DNA from 2 places in the Acidovorax sp. NN32 genome. Region 1 is predicted to be linked to the other one. Evidence: predicted binding sites of a transcription regulator. Region 1 holds the regulator's gene; the other holds the start of a gene.
What was found. Region 1 encodes FNR, which switches genes on or off when oxygen is low (the NO sensors DNR and NnrR bind a similar motif). Its sites were predicted from a motif close to TTGATNNNNATCAA; they were not measured.

Region 1 (9,678 bases):
TCGACAAGACCGGCACGCTCACGCGGGACGGCATGGCCTTGCAGGCCGTACACACGGCCCATGGGTGGAACACGGAAGAGGTGTTGGCTCTGGCGGCGTCTCTGGCGCGCCACTCGATGCACCCTGCATCGCGAGCGGTGGTGGCTGCGGCTGCTGCGCTGGACGATGGTCGCTGGGCGGTGACCGATCTGCAGGAAGAAGCCGGGCAGGGCCTGGTGGCCAGGGTGCACGACAGATTGGGGGCCGGACAGCCCGCGCGCCAGGTCCGGCTGGGGTCTGCGCACCATGCAGGCGTGGCGCCTGAAGAAGCGGGGTCGGCGCTGCAGGTGGTGCTGTCGGAGCAGCATGTCAGCGGCGCAGTGTCCGAGCTGGCCCGCTTTGATCTGGTGGAGGACCTGCGCGCAGAGGCACCGGCTGTAGTGACTGCGCTGGAGCAGGGCGGCGTGGCGGTGCAACTGCTGTCGGGCGACCGCGTGGGCGCGGTGCAACGTGTGGCGGCGCAAGCGGGCATTGCCCAGGCTGCGGGCGAGTGCACGCCCCAGGGCAAGCTGGCTGCGTTGCAGTCCTTGCAGGCCGGTGGCCACCAGGTGGCCATGGTGGGCGATGGGCTGAACGATGGCCCGGTGCTGGCAGGGGCCCATGTGTCGTTTGCATTTGGCCGTGCGGTGCCGCTGGCGCAGTCGCAGGCCGATTTTGTGGTGCTGGGCGACAGCTTGGCACTGGTGCCCCAGACCGTGCTGCTGGCGCGCCGTACCTTGCGTGTGGTGCGCCAGAACCTGTGGTGGGCTGCCGGCTACAACGCGTTGTGTGTTCCGCTGGCGGTGGTGGGCTGGATGCCAGCCTGGTTGGCCGGGCTGGGCATGGCGCTCAGCTCGCTGCTGGTGGTGCTCAACGCCGCGCGCCTTGCGCGCGACCTGCCGGCTTTGCCTGCGCAAGGCGAAGACCTGCGGCCACAACAGGGCGCTGTGCCGATTGATATCTCAAAAACAAGCTGGCTGGAGGCTGCCTGATGGACATTCTTTATCTGCTGATTCCACTGTCCGTGGTGCTGGTGCTGATGATTCTGGCGGGCCTGTGGTGGGCGGTCTACCACGGCCAGTTCGAGAGTGTCGAGCAAGAGGGAGAGCGGATTCTCCGAGACGGTTGACTTGTGTCAATGCCCAAAAAAGCTGACTGCAACAAACTCTTACTGCATTACAAAGAGGTGCCCGATGGATTCTCCAAAAACAAATGCTGCGCACTACAACGATACAGTGGTGCGGCAGTTTTCTATCCTGGCCGTGGTTGTGGGGGTGGTTGGCATGCTGGTGGGCGTCATCATCGCCGCCCAGCTTGCCTGGCCTGAACTCAACTTTGGCATTCCGTGGCTCAGTTATGGCCGCTTGCGACCCTTGCACACCAATGCGGTGATCTTTGGGTTTGGTGGCAGTGCGCTGTTCGCCACCAGTTACTACGTGGTGCAACGCACCTGCCAGGTTCGCCTGTTTGCCGGGCCCCTGGCGGCCTTCACCTTCTGGGGATGGGTGCTGGTCATTGCCGGGGCCGTCATCAGCCTGCCAATGGGCTACACCCAGGGCAAGGAATACGCTGAACTCGAATGGCCGATTGACATCCTGATAACGCTGGTCTGGGTGTCCTATGCCATCGTGTTCTTTGGCACCATCGGTGTGCGCAAGGTCAAGCACATCTATGTGGCTAACTGGTTCTTTGGCGCGTTCATCCTGGCTGTGGCATTGCTGCACGTGGTCAACAGCGCTGCGATCCCGGCTGACCTCATGAAGAGCTACTCGGCCTACGCCGGTGTGCAGGATGCCATGGTGCAGTGGTGGTATGGTCACAACGCCGTGGGCTTCTTCCTGACCGCAGGCTTCCTGGGCATGATGTACTACTTCATCCCCAAGCAGGCGGGACGACCCGTGTATTCGTATCGCCTGTCGATCGTGCACTTCTGGGCCTTGATCTTCACCTACATGTGGGCCGGCCCTCACCACCTGCACTACACCGCGCTGCCTGACTGGACGCAATCGGTGGGCATGGTGTTCTCGCTGATCCTGCTGGCACCCAGCTGGGGCGGGATGATCAACGGCATCATGACCCTGTCGGGCGCATGGCACAAGCTGCGTGACGACCCCATCCTGCGTTTCCTGATCGTGTCGCTCTCGTTCTACGGCATGTCCACGTTCGAAGGTCCGATGATGTCCATCAAGACCGTCAACGCCCTGAGCCACTACACCGACTGGACCGTGGGCCACGTGCACTCTGGCGCGTTGGGCTGGGTGGGTCTGATCTCGATGGGCTCGCTGTACTACCTGGTGCCCCGACTGTTTGGCCGCGAAAAGATGCACTCCATCAAGGCCATTGAGCTGCACTTCTGGATGGCCACCATTGGCATCGTGCTGTACATCGCCGCGATGTGGATTGCCGGTGTGATGCAAGGCCTGATGTGGCGCGCCATCAACCCCGACGGCACGCTGACCTACACCTTTGTGGAAAGCGTGAAGGCGACCTATCCGTTCTATGTGATCCGCGTGGCCGGTGGCCTGCTGTATCTGGGTGGCATGTTGGTCATGGCCTGGAACGTGTGGATGACAGCGATCTCGGGCCGTTCGGTCAAGGTGGCGATTCCTGCCGTGAATGCGGCCCACGCCTGAGCCGAAGGAGATAACTCATGTCTAACAACAACCCATCGAATTCGACCGGCTTCTCCCATGAAAAGGTGGAAACCAACAACTTCCTGATGATCGTGCTGATCCTCCTGGTCATCGCCATCGGCGGCCTGGTAGAGATCGTGCCACTGTTCTTCCAGAAGTCCACAACCGAGGCGGTCAAGGGCGTGGAGCCTTACAACGCCATGCAACTCGTGGGCCGCGACGTCTACATCCGTGAAGGTTGCTACAACTGCCACTCGCAGATGATCCGCCCCTTCCGCGCTGAAACCCTGCGCTATGGGCACTATTCGGTGGCGGGTGAGTTTGTGTACGACCACCCCTTCCAGTGGGGCAGCAAGCGCACAGGCCCCGACCTGCACCGCGTGGGAGGCAAGTACAGCGACGAATGGCACCGCATCCACCTGAACAACCCGCGTGATGTGGTGCCCGAGTCGAACATGCCTGCCTACCCCTGGCTGGAGAAGAACGCCGTGGACCCCGCCAGCGTGGCGCCGCGCATGAAGGCCCTGCGCACTGTGGGTGTGCCGTACACCGACGAACAGATCGCTGCGTCTGCCGCTGATGTCAAGGGCAAGACGGAAATGGAAGCGCTGATTGCGTACCTACAAGTCATGGGCCGCGCGCTCAAGTAAAGGAGATATCCCCATGGACATCACCACCATGCGCATTGTGGCCACGTTGGCTTCAATGGCCTGTTTCATTGGCATCTGGGTCTGGGCCTACCGAGGCCGCAATAAGGCCCGGTTCGACGAGGCAGCCCAGCTGCCTTTCGAGCAAGATTGACCTTCACCAGAACGAGAACACCCCATGAGTGACTTCACCAGCAATTTCTGGTCGGTCTTTGTGACCACGCTGACCCTGGTCGGCATCATCGCCTGCGGCATTCTGCTTTGGATGGCAGGCCGTAAGAAGGTGATGGCCACGTCCGACAACACCACCGGCCACGTCTGGGACGAAGACCTGGTCGAGATGAACAACCCCCTGCCACGCTGGTGGGTGTGGCTGTTTGTCATCACCATCATCTTCGGCCTGGGCTACCTGGCCGCCTATCCTGGCCTGGGTAGCTTTTCCGGCAAGCTCAACTGGACACAGAAGGGTGAATACGAAGCTGAGATGGCCAAGGCCAAGGCCGAGCTGGAGCCGCTGTATGCCCGCTTTGCCTCGATGAAGCCGGAAGACATTGCCAAGGATCCTCAGGCCCAGGCCATTGGCGAGCGCCTGTTCATGAACAACTGCGCGCAGTGCCATGGCTCGGACGCCCGGGGTAGCAAGGGTTTCCCCAATCTGGCTGATGGCGATTGGTTGCATGGCGGTGCACCCGAGAAGATCCGTGAAACCATCGAGAAGGGCCGTATCGGCAACATGCCTCCCATGGCTGCCGCAGTGGGCTCCCCCGAAGATGTGCGCAATCTTTCGCACTATGTGTTGAGTCTTTCGGGCAGCCCGCATGACTCGCTGCGTGCTTCGTTGGGCAAGTCCAAGTTCACGGCGTGTGCAGCCTGCCACGGAATGGACGGCAAGGGTAATCAGGCACTGGGTGCACCCAACCTGACCGACGACATCTGGCTGCATGGCTGGGGTGAGGCGGCCATCACTGCCATGGTCAACAACGGCAAGGTCAACCAGATGCCCGCACAGGCGGACAAGCTGACAGAAGCGCAGATCGGTGTGCTGTCGGCCTATGTCTGGGGCTTGTCGAACGGCACCCAGGCCGCTGCACGCTGAGCCTTGGCCACTTGGAGCAGTGCCCAGGCACTGCTCCAGGGGGCAGCGCAAACTGAGAACCACGAAGCAAACGGACCGATACCATCATGAACCCACCCAGCGAGCCTGCTCGCAAGGTCATCCCGATAGCGCCGGTTGCGTCCGATGCCTCATCACAGGGCGAGATTGTTTCCCTGTACGAAGCGCAAAAGAAGATCTACCCGCGTTCCATCAGTGGCCTGTTCGCGCGTTGGCGCTGGGGGATGGTGTTTCTCACGCAGATCGTTTTCTACGGGCTGCCCTGGTTTGAATGGGGGCAGCGCCAGATGGTGCTGTTTGATCTGGGGGCTCGGCGGTTCTACATCTTCGGCCTGGTTCTGTACCCCCAGGATTTCATTTACCTTACGGGCCTGCTCATCATCTCGGCGTTGTCGCTGTTCCTGTTTACGGCAGTGGCGGGGCGGCTTTGGTGTGGATTTGCGTGCCCGCAAACGGTCTACACCGAAATGTTCATGTGGATCGAGCACAAGATCGAAGGCGATCGCAGTGCGCGGCTTCGGCTGGACAATGGGCCCTGGACCTTCGAGAAGGTTCGCAAGAAGTTTTTCAAGCAGGTCATCTGGATTGCCGTGGCGTTGTGGACGGGGTTCACGTTCGTGGGCTATTTCGTGCCCATCCGCGAACTCGGGGCAGAGCTGCTGGCGGTGCAGGGTGGCTGGCAGATTTTCTGGGTACTGTTCTATGGCTTTGCCACCTATGGCAATGCCGGCTATATGCGCGAACAGGTGTGCAAATACATGTGTCCCTATGCGCGCTTTCAGAGCGCCATGTTTGACAAGGACACGCTGATCGTTACCTACGACCCAGAACGCGGTGAGCAGCGTGGGCCGCGCAAGAAGAACATCGACTACAAGGCCCAGGGGTTGGGCGATTGCATTGACTGCTCGCTGTGTGTGCAGGTGTGCCCCGTGGGCATCGACATTCGCAAGGGCTTGCAGTACGAATGCATCGGCTGCGGCCTGTGCGTGGACGCCTGCAATACCGTGATGGACAAGATGCAGTATCCGCGCGGGCTCATCCGGTTTTCTACGCAGAACGGCGTGGCCAAACGGTGGAGTCAGTCGCAGATCCTGCGCCGCGTGCTGCGGCCGCGTGTGCTGATATACAGCGCGGTCCTGGTGGCCCTGTGCGTAGGCATGATGGCCAGCCTTGTCACACGCACGCCCTTGAAGGTGGATGTGGTGCGTGATCGGGCGGCGCTGTCGCGCATCGTGGCGGGTGGAAAGCTGGAGAACATCTACCGCCTGCAGATCATGAACGCCACTGAAGGCCCCCAGCGCTATCGCATCAGTGTGCGTGGCCTTGAAGGGCTGGAAGTCGCTTCTGATGCCGAGGTGGACATCGGTGCGGCGGAGTCCCGGTGGGTGGCCGTCCGTTTGCAGATACCCTATGGATCAGCCCCTTCAGGATCACATGCCGTGCAGTTCGATGTCCAGGCTTTGAGCGCGGACGCCCATGTGAGCGAGAAATCCGTGTTTCTGGTGCCGCGATAACGCAGCGCGCGCCCGGGTGCAAGACCTTCGCGGGTCTTGCTTTGAGCAAGATAATTTTTGAGGAGTAAGCACCATGCCATCCAGTTCCGCCCTCGGCACTGCCCCTTCTGCCGCTGCACCCTGGTGGAGGTTTGGCCATGTGTGGCTGATCATCGCCGGTCCCGTGATCGTGATCATTGCAGGGTTTGTGACCCTGTGGCTCGCGATATCGCGCCCCGACCCTGTAGTCGCGGAAGATTATTACCGCCAGGGCATCGAGATCAACAAGACACTGGCCACCCCAGAAAAAAGCCTGTTGCCAGCCATGAAGGGCCGCAACCACGCTGCCACCCCGGTCCAGGACCAGCCGCGCTGAACCCACCTGGCCGGGCGGCATGCCTGCACGGCCTTACCAGGAGACAAACCAATGTGGATGCAACGCGTGATGTGGATTGCCTGGCCGGCCTTTTTGATGGCCGGTGTGATGGAAATGCTGGTTTTTGCGATGGTGGATCCGCAAGACCTGCACTGGTTTGGGCAGCCGTTGGCATTGTCACGGCAGGGCGTGTACACGCTTGCCTTTTTTGCGTTCTGGATGATCACGATGGCATCCAGCGCGTTGACCACGCTGCTGGCGATGTCACCGTTTGAACTTAACCGTTGCCCGGTTCCCGAAGGCGAACGTCCCGATGACTGCCGCAAGACATCATCGTGCCCTTGAGCGGTAGTGCCACCTATTGGCTAAGGTCAATGTGGTAAGGACTGCCAGGATGGCAGACCACAGCAGGTTCAGTGGCAGGCTTGCTGGTTGTTCACGATGCGCTTGAGGGCCTCGGTCTCCAGGATGCGCACATGGCGCTGCTTGACCTCGACAATGCCTTCTTCCACAAACTTGGAGAAGGTGCGGCTCACGGTTTCGAGCTTGAGGCCCAGGTAGCTACCGATCTCTTCGCGGGTCATGCGCAGCACGAGCTCGGACTGCGAGAACCCCCGGGCGTGCAGGCGCTGAACCAGGTTGAGCAGGAACGCAGCCAGGCGCTCCTCAGCGCGCATGCTGCCCAAGAGCAGCATCACGCCATGCTCGCGGACAATCTCGCGGCTCATGATCTTGTGCACATGGTGCTGCAAGGCGGTGACTTCGCGGGACAGCTCTTCGATGCGGTCAAACGGCATGACGCAGACTTCCGCGTCTTCCAGGGCCACCGCATCGCAGGTGTGGTGGTCATTCACGATGCCATCAAGGCCGATGATCTCGCCTGCCATCTGAAAACCCGTGACCTGGTCACGCCCGTCTTCGGTGGCTACACATGTTTTGAAGAAGCCGGTTCGAATGGCATAGAGCGAGGTGAAGGATTCGCCGTTGCGGAAAAGGGTTCCACCGCGTTTGATCTTGCGGCGAACGGCAACGACCTCGTCAATGCGTTGCAGCTGTTCCTCGCTCAGCCCCACCGGCATGCACAGCTCGCGCAGGTTGCAGTTGGAGCAGGCGACTTTGATGGTGAGCGGGTTCATAGGCACAGAGGCTGGGTAAGGTTTGAGCATATCGCCCCATATGCCTAACAGGCTGGGCCTTTGGTTGCGGGTGGGCGACTGATGTGCATCAAATTGTCGCTGTTCGTCCCGGCCCATCACTTGATGCAGGTCAAGGACATGGAGTGCAGCTTACGGCACAGTCGAAGTGTACGCAAGGAATTTGCCCATGACCGCTGTTTCGCCCGAGCTGCTGCGCCGTTTCGACGTGCCAGGGCCCCGTTATACCTCTTACCCAACAGCTGACCGTTTCGTCGAGGCCTTTGGGCAGGACGACTACGCGCTTGCCTTGGAGCAGCGCAGGCTGGGCTCCATGACGAAGGCCTTGCCGCTGTCTTTGTACGTGCACATCCCCTTTTGCGAGTCCCTTTGTTACTACTGCGCCTGCAACAAGATCATCACCAAACACCATGATCGGGCAGAGGTGTATTTGCGGTATTTGAGCCGCGAGATTGACTTGCACACAGCACACTGCGGCACGGGGCAGGTGGTGAGTCAGCTTCACCTGGGTGGTGGCACGCCCACTTTTCTATCGGACGAGGGCTTGCGGGAGCTGATGGGCATGCTCAAACGCAGCTTTTCGTTGGCGCCGGGCGGGGAGTATTCGATTGAGGTGGACCCTCGCACCGTCAATGCGGACCGCCTTGCAGTGCTGGCGGAACTGGGGTTCAACCGACTGAGCTTTGGGGTGCAGGATTTCGATCCCGAGGTTCAAAAGGCCGTTCACCGCATACAGCCTGCCGAGCAGGTGTTTTCGCTGGTGGAGTCCGCACGTTCGCTGGGTTTTGAATCCATCAATGTGGATTTGATCTACGGCCTGCCTCGGCAGACGCCAGAGTCGTTTGACCGCACGCTGGCCCAGGTTACGCAGCTGCGGCCTGACCGTATCGCGTTGTACGCGTATGCCCATCTGCCAGAACGTTTCAAGCCTCAGCGCCGTATTGTTTCGGCCGAGTTGCCAGCGGCTGCAGGCAAGGTGTCGATGCTCTCCCGTTCGCTGGACGCCTTCATGGATGCTGGGTACGTGTATGTGGGCATGGACCACTTTGCATTGCCTGAGGATGCATTGGCAGTCGCCAAGCGCCAGGGGCGTCTGCACCGCAACTTCCAGGGCTACAGTACGCAACCTGATTGCGACCTGATCGGCCTGGGGGTGTCTGCGATTGGCCGGGTCGGAGCCACCTACAGCCAAAATGCCAAGACCCTGGATGAGTATTACGATTTTCTGAATCAGGGGCGCCTGCCCGTCGTTCGTGGGTTGGCCCTGACGCGCGACGATCTTGTGCGCCGCGCCGTCATCATGGCCTTGATGTGCCAAGGCGAGCTGTTGTTTGAGCCCATGGAGCAAGCGTGGTTGATCGACTTTCGCCACTACTTCTCTGCGGAGCTGGCGCAACTGGAAACCATGGCCGAGCAGGGGCTTGTGGTGGTGCGGCCCGATGGGGTCGAGGTCACTGCCATGGGCTGGTTCTTTGTGCGTGGCATTGCCATGGTCTTTGACCGTTACCTGCAGGCTGACCGCAACCGCGCCCGTTTTTCGCGCATCATCTGATCCTCATGATTGCTACGGTCGCCTCAACCGCCTTGCTGATGGGGCTCGTTGGCGGGTCCCATTGTTTGGTCATGTGTTCTGCGCCTTGTGGGGCATTGATCGGGCAGGGCGGTGTGGGCATGGCGTCCACAGCCGGTGGCGATGCGCAGCCACAGGCAACTCCCCCGACGGTGCAGACAGTGCAGTGGGTGCCCCGTGGCGGTGTCATTCGGCGCGCCGTCGCTTTTCATGCTGGCCGCTTGGCCGGGTACGCTGTGGCGGGTGGCTTGGCTGCATGGGCCATGGACAGCCTGGCATGGTTGACCCAGCAAACCGTGGCACTTCGCCCTGCGTGGACCCTGATGCATGTTGCGGTGATGGCGTGGGGTTTGATGATGGTGATCCAGGCGCGCCAGCCCCTGTGGGTAGAGCAGGCGGGCCGTACCGTATGGGCGCGTGTGCGGCCTCTGGTCAGTGCACCAGGCGGGGTTCTGGTTGCTGGTGGGCTTTGGGCCTTGATGCCCTGTGGCCTGCTCTATTCCGCGCTGCTCGTGGCTGCGCTGAGCGGAGGGCCTCTGGAAGGGGCGCTCAGCATGGCGCTTTTTGGCCTGGGCAGTGGTGTGTGGCTGGTGGGTGGGCCCTTGGTGTGGATTCGGCTGAAAGCAGGGGTCAATGCGAAACGTGCGGACTGGGGAACGCGCATCGCAGGAGG
Region 2 (9,678 bases), 1.9 Mb from region 1:
CTCAGCACCGCAACTGCGCCAGGCCTCGCCGTGACCCGCCCGGTCCGCTTCCTTTGAAAAAACGTTTTTCAACTTAGGAAGCTCCCCGATGAACGCACCCACGATGCAGGGCCTGAACCTCAACGCCCCCGCTTACGTCAAAAACGCCCGGCTGCTTGCCTGGGTGGCCGACATGGCCGCCCTGTGCAAACCCGACACCATTTACTGGTGCGATGGCTCCAAGGAAGAGTACGACCGCCTGTGCCAGCAGCTGGTCGATGCCGGCACCTTCAAGAAGCTCAACCCCGCCAAGCGCCCTTGCAGCTTCCTGGCCTGGTCCGATCCATCGGACGTGGCCCGTGTGGAAGACCGCACCTACATCTGCTCGGCCACCAAGGAAGACGCTGGCCCCACCAACAACTGGATGGCTCCCGCCGAAATGCGCGCCACGCTGCAGCCCCTGTTTGACGGCTGCATGAAGGGCCGCACCATGTACGTGGTGCCCTTCAGCATGGGCCCGCTGGGCAGCCACATCGCCCACATCGGCGTGGAACTGACCGACAGCGCCTATGTGGCCGTGAACCAGCGCCTGATGACCCGCATGGGCAAGGCCGTGTACGACGTGCTGGGCGTGGAAGGCGAGTTCGTGCCTTGCATGCACACGGTGGGCGCACCCCTGGCCGAAGGTGAGAAGGACACGACGAGCTGGCCTTGCAACCCCAAGGTCAAGTACATCGTCCACTACCCAGAAACGCGCGAAATCTGGTCCTACGGCTCGGGCTACGGCGGCAACGCGCTCCTGGGCAAGAAGTGCCTGGCCCTGCGCATCGCGTCCACCATGGGCCGCGACCAAGGCTGGTTGGCCGAACACATGCTCATCCTGGGCGTGACCAACCCCCAAGGCAAGAAATACCACGTGGCAGCAGCCTTCCCCAGCGCCTGCGGCAAGACCAACTTCTCGATGCTGGTGCCGCCCGAGGCGGGCTTTGCTGGCTGGAAGGTCACCACCATCGGTGACGATATCGCCTGGATCAAGCCCCATGCCGACGGCAAGATGTACGCCATCAACCCCGAGGCGGGTTACTTTGGCGTGGCCCCCGGCACCAACATGCACACCAACCCCAACTGCATGCGCAGCCTGGACAAGGACGTGATCTTCACCAACGTGGCCCTGACGGACGACGGCGACGTGTGGTGGGAAGGCATGGAAAAGGACACCGGCAAGCTGCCGGACCATCTGATCGACTGGCAAGGCAAGGACTGGACGCCCCAGATCGCCAAGGAAACCGGCGCCAAGGCCGCCCACCCCAACTCGCGCTTCACGGTGGCTGCCACCAACAACCCTGCGCTCGACCCCCAGTGGGACGATGCCAATGGCGTGGCGATTGATGCCTTCATCTTCGGCGGCCGCCGCTCCACCACCGTGCCGCTGGTGACCGAAGCCCGCACCTGGACGGAAGGCGTGTACATGGCTGCCACCATGGGCTCTGAAACCACCGCTGCCGCCTTTGGCGCCCAAGGCGTGGTGCGTCGCGACCCCTTCGCCATGCTGCCGTTCTGCGGCTACAACATGAGCGACTACTTCCAGCACTGGCTGAACATGGAAGGCCAAATCGCCGCCACCGGCAAGGCGCTGCCCAAGGTGTTCTGCGTGAACTGGTTCCGCAAGGACGAAGCCGGCAAGTTCGTCTGGCCGGGTTATGGCGACAACATGCGCGTGCTCAAGTGGATGATCGACCGCATTGAAGGCCAGGCTGCAGGCCAGGAAACCATGTTTGGTGTGGCTCCGCAGTACGCCGAAATCAACTGGACGGGGCTGGATTTCAATTCCCAGCAGTTTGCTGCCGTGACCAGCATCGACAAGGCAGCCTGGGCCGATGAGTTCAAGCTGCACGATGCCCACTTTGAGCAGCTGGCTTACCACCTGCCCCCTGCTTTGCTCGCTACCAAGGCTGCGCTGGAAGAGCGCCTGGCAAGCTGATTCCGGGATCTTCTCAGTCCTGACAACCGCCCCTTCTGAAAAGGAGGGGCGTTTTTTTTGCGCTTGTGGATGCGGATACTGGATCAGCGCGATCTGCCCCGCGGCCATGAAAAAAGCCGTGGCGAACACTCGCCACGGCTTCAAAAAATCCGATCACTGCACGGTGGACCGTGCATCATCTTCTCAGTAGTACTTGCGGATGTCTTCCACGGTGGCAATGCCCATGGCGTGGTTCAGTTCGGCCATGATGCGGGGGTCCTTCACAGCCACTTGCCAGGTACGCTCGTCATCCGCAGCGCGGCGGCGGGCTTCGGCCCAGCCGAGGGCGGCCACACGCAGGGCAGCACCGGCACGGCGTGCGGGGGCGGTCAGCAAAGCCAGGGCCGCAAAGGCGACCAGCCACAGCACCATCCAAGCCGCGAGCAGGTGGCCTTCGCTCCAGGTGTCGATGACCTGGTTGGCCACTACCAGCAAGGCCGATACCACGGCCGCGAGCAGAAGCGTGGCAGCGCCACGGGCGCCATCAAAGTTGGCGGCTACGCTCTTGAGGGCGGCAGCGGCGTTTTCGGCGCGGACAACGCCGGGGTGTTCGGTGGGGTACTCAACGTGTGCAAAGCTGGTCATTTCGGTTTCCCTTTTCTAACGCTTGTGGCGAGATTGCCGGGCGATGGGGTGATATTAGGGTTTACCCTTTGCATGTTCAAGTTTATATTTTGAATCATTGATATTCATGTTGATGATGAATTGACCATGACGCCCTTGAACTTCCGCTCCTTGGACCTGAACCTGCTGCGTGTTTTTGACGAGGTCATGGCCGAGCGCAGCCTTACACGCGCTGCGCACAAGCTGTCCGTCACCCAGCCTGCCGTGAGCAACGCCATGCGGCGCCTGCGCGATGTGCTGGGGGATGAGTTGGTGGTGCGCAGCGGCCAGGGCGTGGAGCCCACTGCGCGTGCGCTGGCCCTGTGGCCCCCTGTGCGCGAAGCCCTGGCCCACCTGCAGGAATCCCTGGCGCCGGGACACTTTGAGCCCGCTACGGCCGAATCCACCTTTGTGCTGGCCATGGCCGATGCCACGGCCGCCACCCTGGTACCGGCCTTGGTCGAAATTATCGAGCGGGAGGCGCCCGGTATTTCGATCCGGGTATTGCCCCTGACCACGCGCGACCCCCGCCGCCTGCTGGACGAAGAGGCGGCCGACATGGCGGTGGGCTACTTCCCTGCGGTGCTGGCAGACCTGACCGCCCGCGCGCAATCCGGGGGCGCAGTGGCCTTTGAGAGCCGCCGCCTGTACGACGGCGAATACGTGTGCGTGATGCGGCAAGGCCACCCTCTGGCCGATGCGCCCCTGACGCTGGACACCTATTGCGCCGCACGCCACATGCTCGTGAGCTTCTCAGGGCGCCCCTTCGGCTTCATCGACGAGGCCCTGGCGTCCCTGGGCCGCGAGCGCAAGGTAGTGATCACGGTCAACCAGTTCTTCACTGCCGGCCGGGTAGTCTCGGGCTCGGACCTGTTGACGGTGCTGCCCCGCCACTTTGTTCCCGTGACCGGCATTGCCGATGCGCTGGTGCAGCGGGCCCTGCCGCTGGATGTCCCACCCGTGCATGTAGACGCACTCTGGCGCCGGCGTGGGCCTCAGCAGGCCGCGATGACCTGGCTGCTGCACGCCCTGGCGCGCTCGGCGCGCCGGACTTTCCCCGAGGAGTGAGGCGCCCAGCCTGAACCCGTAGACTGCGCCCAGCATGAACATCCAGCTTTTGTCCGATCTGCACCTTGAGGCGCATCCCCACTTCGTCCCCGAACCGGCTCCCGGCGCCGATGTGCTGGTGCTTGCTGGCGACGTGGGCTCCTACCAGGAAGGCTCGCAGCTGGGCGACGAAGACTTTGGCCTGGCCCGGTTTTCACCATTGCCTGGGGGCGCAGGCTGGCCCACCCCCGTGCTTTTTGTGCCCGGCAACCACGAATACGATGCACAGGATTTCGACGCTGCCCACGAGCGGCTGCGCCGCACCTGTGACCGCCTGGGAATCACCTGGCTGGAGCGCGAGACCGTCGAGCTTCAAGGTGTGCGCTTTGTGGGCACCACACTCTGGAGTGATTTCGATGCACTCGCAGACCATGAAGGCAGCACCGACCTTGGCAGGCGGCTGAAACTGCGCGACAAGGCCTTTCGCGCAGCGAACTTCTACCTGCGCAAGACGGGCGGCACCCGCCACGCAGAGCCCTTTCTGGCCGAAGCCATGCGCGACCACGCACTGGTCTGCCAGGAGTGGCTGGCGCAAGCACTTGCGGTGCCTTTTGAGGGCCCCACGGTGGCCGTCACCCACTTTGCACCCAGCCTGCGCAGTGCCGATCCACGCTACGGACTGGTGCCCGGCACTGCGGGGTTCTGCAACGCCCTGGACAGCTTGTTGCCCCACGCGCAGCTGTGGCTGCACGGCCATCTGCACGCCCCGAGCGACTACACGGTACAAGGTTTTCACGGCAACGGCACCCCCTGGCAGTGCCGCGTGGTGGCCAACCCCCTGGGCTATGCGCGCAAAGGCGAACAGGCGGCTTTCAAGGCGCAATGCTGCATCCCCGTATGATCAAGAGACGGGGCTCTGCCGCCCCGCAGCGCAGAAGAAAAACATGACCCAGGTCAAGACAACAGAAGTCCGCGCACGGTAGTCTGACCCAACCCTATTCTGGAGAACACCATGAACATCCTGCTTGCTGTCGATGGCAGCGCCTACACCAAAAAAATGCTGGCCTACCTGGCTACCCACGAGGAGCTGCTCGGTGGCAACCACCAGTACACCGCGCTCACCGTGCAGGCCCCGCTGCCGACACGCGCGCGCGCCGCTCTGGGCAAGGAAGTGGTGGACAGCTACCACGCCGAAGAGGCAGAAAAAATCCTGTCGCCCGTTTGCAAATTCCTGGCGCGCCATGGTGTGGACGCCAAGCGCGTCGTCAAGGTCGGCGCCGTGGGTGAGAACATCGCCAAGGTGGCTGACAGCGGCAAGTTCGACCTGCTGGTGATGGGCTCCCACGGCCATGGAGCCTTGGCCACCCTGGTCATGGGCTCGGTGACCACACAGGTGCTGGCCCATTGCAAGGTGCCGTTGCTGATCGTTCGCTAAGCCGAACCACAAACAGCCCGGCCCACCACCAAAGCCCTGCTCCGGCAGGGCTTTTTTTTGCCCAAATGAAACCGATCGGTTACAACATAACTTGTTGGTTTACTTAACGACCAATTAGTTATACATTCTCGCTGCGCCCATCCTGGCGTGTCATTTCCATCGAAACCGAGGAACGACCCATGAAAAAAACCCTGATCGCATTGGCCCTGACCGCAGGCGCCACCTTCACCGTGATGGCCCAGGACATCGTCGATACCGCCGTGAAGGCGGGTAATTTCAAGACCCTGGTGGCGGCCGTGCAGGCTGCGGGCCTGGTGGACACCCTCAAGGGCCCCGGCCCCTTCACGGTGTTTGCGCCCACCGACGAGGCTTTCGCCAAGATCCCCAAGGCCACCCTGGACGGCCTGCTGGCTGACAAGGCCGCACTGACCAAGGTGCTGACCTACCACGTGGTCCCCGGCAAGGTGATGGCCAAGGACGTCAAGGCCGGAAAGGTCAAGACCGTGCAGGGCCAGGAGATCACCGTGTCCACCAGCATGGGCGTGATGGTGGACCAGTCCAAGGTCATCGCGACCGATGTGGCTGCCAGCAATGGCGTGATCCACGCCATCGACACCGTTCTGATGCCCAAGTAAGCCCGCGGACCAACCGCTCGTCCCTTCCACCACCATCCACTAGCGAGGAGAAGCCCCATGAACACCGCATTCAACCGCCGTACCGTCTTGCTGGCCGCCGCCGTGGGCGCCAGCGCCACCTTGTTGCAGGCCTGTGGCGGCGGCGACGATGAGCCCCAGCGCAACATCGTCGAAGTCGCCCAGAACAATCCTGACCTCAGCATCCTCGTCGAAGCAGTGGTCGCCGCCGGTCTGGCGCCCACTCTGAGCACCGGCATGCTCACGGTTTTCGCCCCGACCAACGCCGCCTTTGCAGCGTTGCTCAGCGAGCTGGGCGTGACCAAGGAGGCCCTGCTGGCCGACAAGCCCCTGCTGACAGCGGTACTGACCTACCACGTGCTCGGCAGCAGGGTCCCGCGTGCAGACGTCCCCCTGGGCAAGGCCATCACGCCCGTGTCAGGCGGCTTCTTCAAGATCGAGTCGGCCAACGGCCTGAAGATCACCGATGGTCGCAACCGCGTTTCCACCATCACGGCCACGGACATCCAGGCCAGCAACGGCGTGGTGCATCTAGTGGACCGCGTGCTGCTGCCAGCCAACAAGGACATCGTCGCCACCGCCTCGGCGCTGCCGGACTTCAGCATCCTGGTGGAAGCCGTGGTGGCGGCCGGCTTGGCCACCACCTTGCAGGGAGCCGGCCCGTTCACGGTATTTGCGCCGACCAACGCCGCGTTTGCAGCGCTACTGGCCGAGCTCGGGGTGACCAAGGAAGCCCTGCTGGCGGACACCGCGCTGCTGACCACGGTACTGACCTACCACGTGGTACCCGCGCGCGTGCTCAAGGCCGAGGTCCCTATCAATACCGCCATTGCTACCGCCCAGGGACAAACCTTCACGGTGAACGCAAGCCTCGTGATCACCGACCAGAACCTGCGCACCAGCAACATCACCATGGCCGACGTGTTCACCAGCAACGGTGTGATCCACGTCGTGGACAAGGTGATCCTGCCCAAGTAAGCTGGTGGCTGTGAGCCCCGTGAGCCCCACGCAAGAAAGCCCGGCATGCCGGGCTTTCTTTTTTGGGTGCGTACGAAACGCTGGAAAGGAGACGCGACTACCGCGCTGCCAGCCCGTCGAAACAGGTGCGCACCACCAGATCCACGATTTCCGCATCGGAATACTGGCCGCCTTCCTTGAGAAAACTCACCACCGGGTCGCAGGCGCGCGCATACAACGTGTAGAGCACCACCAGCGGCGGCAAGGTGGGGCTGATCACGCCCTGTGCCTGGGCCTGGGTGATCCATTCACCAATCTGGTCGCTTACGGCCACGAGGCCGTTGAGGTAGTCCTTGTTGGCCATCAGCACCGCGCGCAGCGTGGAGTTGCGGCTGGGCAGCAGCGGCATTTCGTTGCTCAGCAGCCGCTCCAGCGACCAGCGCACCAGCGCATGGAGCTTTTCAAGCGGGGGCATTTCAGTGGGCAGATCTGCCAGGTAGGCCTGCACACGGCCCAGAATCTGCACCATGGCGGCGCTGCACAGCTCTTCCTTGCTGCAGAAGTGCTTGTACAGACTGGCTTTGGCAATGCCCACGGCATTGGCCACGTCGTCCATGGTCATGGCATCGAAGGCCTTTTCGCCCAGAAGCTGGCAGGTGGACTGGAGGATGGCATCCTCGCGCGCCTGGTGCATCTGCTCTTTGAACGAAACTTTGGGTTGCGGCGTTTGCATGGCTTGTATTTTATACATTGCAGTAAAAAAATAAATGACTAAGTTGCAATACAACTACGTCGTTCACGTTTTACCCTGCAGGAATCATGCCGCAGGCGCCTCCAGCGTCCGTGCGGCGGTGGCGGTCAGGGCCGCCGTCAGGGCGTCCAGCACGGCCGACTCCAGGTTCCAGCAGTGCCAGTACAGCTGGATGGGCAGAGAGCGGCCCGGCGCCAGGTTCACCATGCTGCCGTCCGCCAGCGCCTCGCGCGCCATCAGCTCGGGCATCACACCCACGGCCCAGCCTGCGGCCACGGCGCGCATCTGCGCCTCGGAACCCGGCACGAACAGGTGGTTGAGCGCCACGCGCTTGAGCCCGAATGCACGCGCCACAAACTCGGCAGCCATGTCGTCCTTGCGGTTGAACGACAGGAACGACACCTCGCGAAAGTTGTGCGGCGTGAGCCCCTGGGGCAGGTACTGCTCCGCATAGCTGGCCGACGCTACGGCCACATAGTGCATGGCGCCCAGCGGCACCATCTTGCACCCACGCAGTGCCTGCTTGAGCGTGGTCACGCAGCCCAGCACCTGGCCAGAGCGCAGCCATTCCTGCGTGAAATCCTGGTCGTCCACGATGATTTCCAGCGGCAAGCGCTGGCGCACCAGCTCGTGCAGCGCGCCCATCGCCCAAGTGGCGATGCTGTCGGCGTTGATGGCAATCGAGATGCGCTCATCCTCGCGCGTGCCGCCCGGGGCGCTGGGCGCCAGCTCGTGCAGGTCGCGCTCCAGGTCTGCGCGCAGCAGGCGCATCTGCTTGGTGTGCTTGAGCAGCAACTGCCCCGCCGAGGTCGGCCGCAGGGGTCGGCTGCGCACGATGAGCACCGAGCCCACCTGCGCCTCCAGGGCGCGCAGGCGCTGTGAGACGGCCGACTGTGTGACGTTCAGGCGCTGCGCAGCGCGCTCGAAGCCGCCCTCTTCAACGATGGCGGCAAGGCATTCCAGGGCGGCGGGATCGTAGGTGCTCATGGTCTCGGGCTCGAACAAAAGAGGGTTGTCTCTACCGCACCGTTTATTAGGTGCGCTGATGTTTTTGGAGTAAGTTTAATTTTGCTTTTAGTTGAATGCAATGTCGCGCACACTGCGCCCCATCGTGTCCCGCACTGGGGCGGGTGGCACGCAAAGGCTCACAAGGCATTCCGCATATGAAAACCATTGTTCTCGGCGCCGGCATCATCGGCATCAGCACGGCGTGGCACCTGCTTGAACGCGGTCACGAGGTCATCGTGATCGACCGCCAGCCCGATGCTGCGCTCGAAACCAGTTTTGCCAATGCAGCACAGATCTCGGTGAGCTACTGCGAGCCCTGGGCCAACCGCGAGGCGCCGCTCAAGGCGCTCAAGTGGATGTTCGACAAGGAAGCCCCGCTGCTGTTTCGCCCGCAGATGGACTGGCAGCAGTGGCGCTGGGGCCTGCAGTTTCTGGCGCAGTGCAACGACGCCGCGTTCGAGCGCAATGTGCAGCAGATCGTGGCGCTGGGCGCCTACAGCCATGCCGCGCTCAAGGACCTGGTCAGCACCACGGGCATCGAATACAACCGGCTCGAACGCGGCATTGCCCACTTCTACACCGACCAGAAATCCTTTGACGCCGCCGGCCACGCGGTGGAGCTCATGCGCAAGCACGGCGTGCAGCGCCGCCTGGTCAGCCGCGACGAACTGCTCAAGATCGAGCCCGCCTTCAAGGCCTATGGCGACAAGATCACCGGCGGCACCTACACCAGCACCGACGAAAGCGGCGACGCCCGCGTGTTCACCCAGGAGCTGGCCCGCCGCTGCATGGCACGCGGCGCGCAGTTCCTCTACGGCCACGATGTGCTGCGCCTGAACAAAATCGGCAATGCTATTGATTCAGTAGCTGTCATGCCAAAACAGACAAGCGCTGGCGGCAAAAAAGACTTCATATTGAAGGCCGACGCCGTCGTCGTCGCCTGCGGCTCGTACAGCGCGCCGCTGCTGCGCAGCGTGGGCGTGGACCTGCCGATCTACCCTGGCAAGGGCTACAGCGCCACGTTCCCGCTGCTCAAGCCCGAGGGCGCGCCCATGGTCTCCACCATCGACGACGGCAAGAAGATCGCCATGAGCCGCCTGGGCAACTACCTGCGCGTGGCGGGCACCATCGAACTCAATGGCTGGGACCTGACGCTCGACAGCTCCCTGGCGCGCGCACGCTGCCACATGCTGTCGCGCCGCATCGAGGCCATCCTGCCCGGCGT

Region 2: ACT89O_RS00975 (universal stress protein) is a predicted target of FNR. The motif match lies at 4,594-4,607, and genes of this name have one in related genera.

Annotation. Positions count from the first base shown of each region.
Region 1 covers NZ_CP199679.1:2,053,346-2,063,023, forward strand. The annotation lists gene ACT89O_RS09495 (heavy metal translocating P-type ATPase) at 1-1,010, shown strand, start outside; gene ccoS (cbb3-type cytochrome oxidase assembly protein CcoS) at 1,010-1,147, shown strand; gene ccoN (cytochrome-c oxidase, cbb3-type subunit I) at 1,212-2,651, shown strand; gene ccoO (cytochrome-c oxidase, cbb3-type subunit II) at 2,669-3,301, shown strand; gene ACT89O_RS09515 (cbb3-type cytochrome oxidase subunit 3) at 3,315-3,452, shown strand; gene ccoP (cytochrome-c oxidase, cbb3-type subunit III) at 3,477-4,394, shown strand; gene ccoG (cytochrome c oxidase accessory protein CcoG) at 4,481-5,926, shown strand; gene ACT89O_RS09530 (FixH family protein) at 6,000-6,281, shown strand; gene ACT89O_RS09535 (hypothetical protein) at 6,333-6,626, shown strand; gene fnr (fumarate/nitrate reduction transcriptional regulator Fnr) at 6,695-7,417, opposite strand; gene hemN (oxygen-independent coproporphyrinogen III oxidase) at 7,605-8,987, shown strand; gene ACT89O_RS09550 (sulfite exporter TauE/SafE family protein) at 8,993-9,678, shown strand, end outside.
Region 2 covers NZ_CP199679.1:199,151-208,828, reverse strand. The annotation lists gene ACT89O_RS00995 (phosphoenolpyruvate carboxykinase (GTP)) at 89-1,960, shown strand; gene ACT89O_RS00990 (hypothetical protein) at 2,144-2,584, opposite strand; gene ACT89O_RS00985 (LysR family transcriptional regulator) at 2,711-3,670, shown strand; gene ACT89O_RS00980 (metallophosphoesterase) at 3,705-4,550, shown strand; gene ACT89O_RS00975 (universal stress protein) at 4,662-5,084, shown strand; gene ACT89O_RS00970 (fasciclin domain-containing protein) at 5,264-5,719, shown strand; gene ACT89O_RS00965 (fasciclin domain-containing protein) at 5,777-6,715, shown strand; gene ACT89O_RS00960 (TetR/AcrR family transcriptional regulator) at 6,813-7,427, opposite strand; gene ACT89O_RS00955 (LysR family transcriptional regulator ArgP) at 7,512-8,432, opposite strand; gene ACT89O_RS00950 (D-amino acid dehydrogenase) at 8,609-9,678, shown strand, end outside.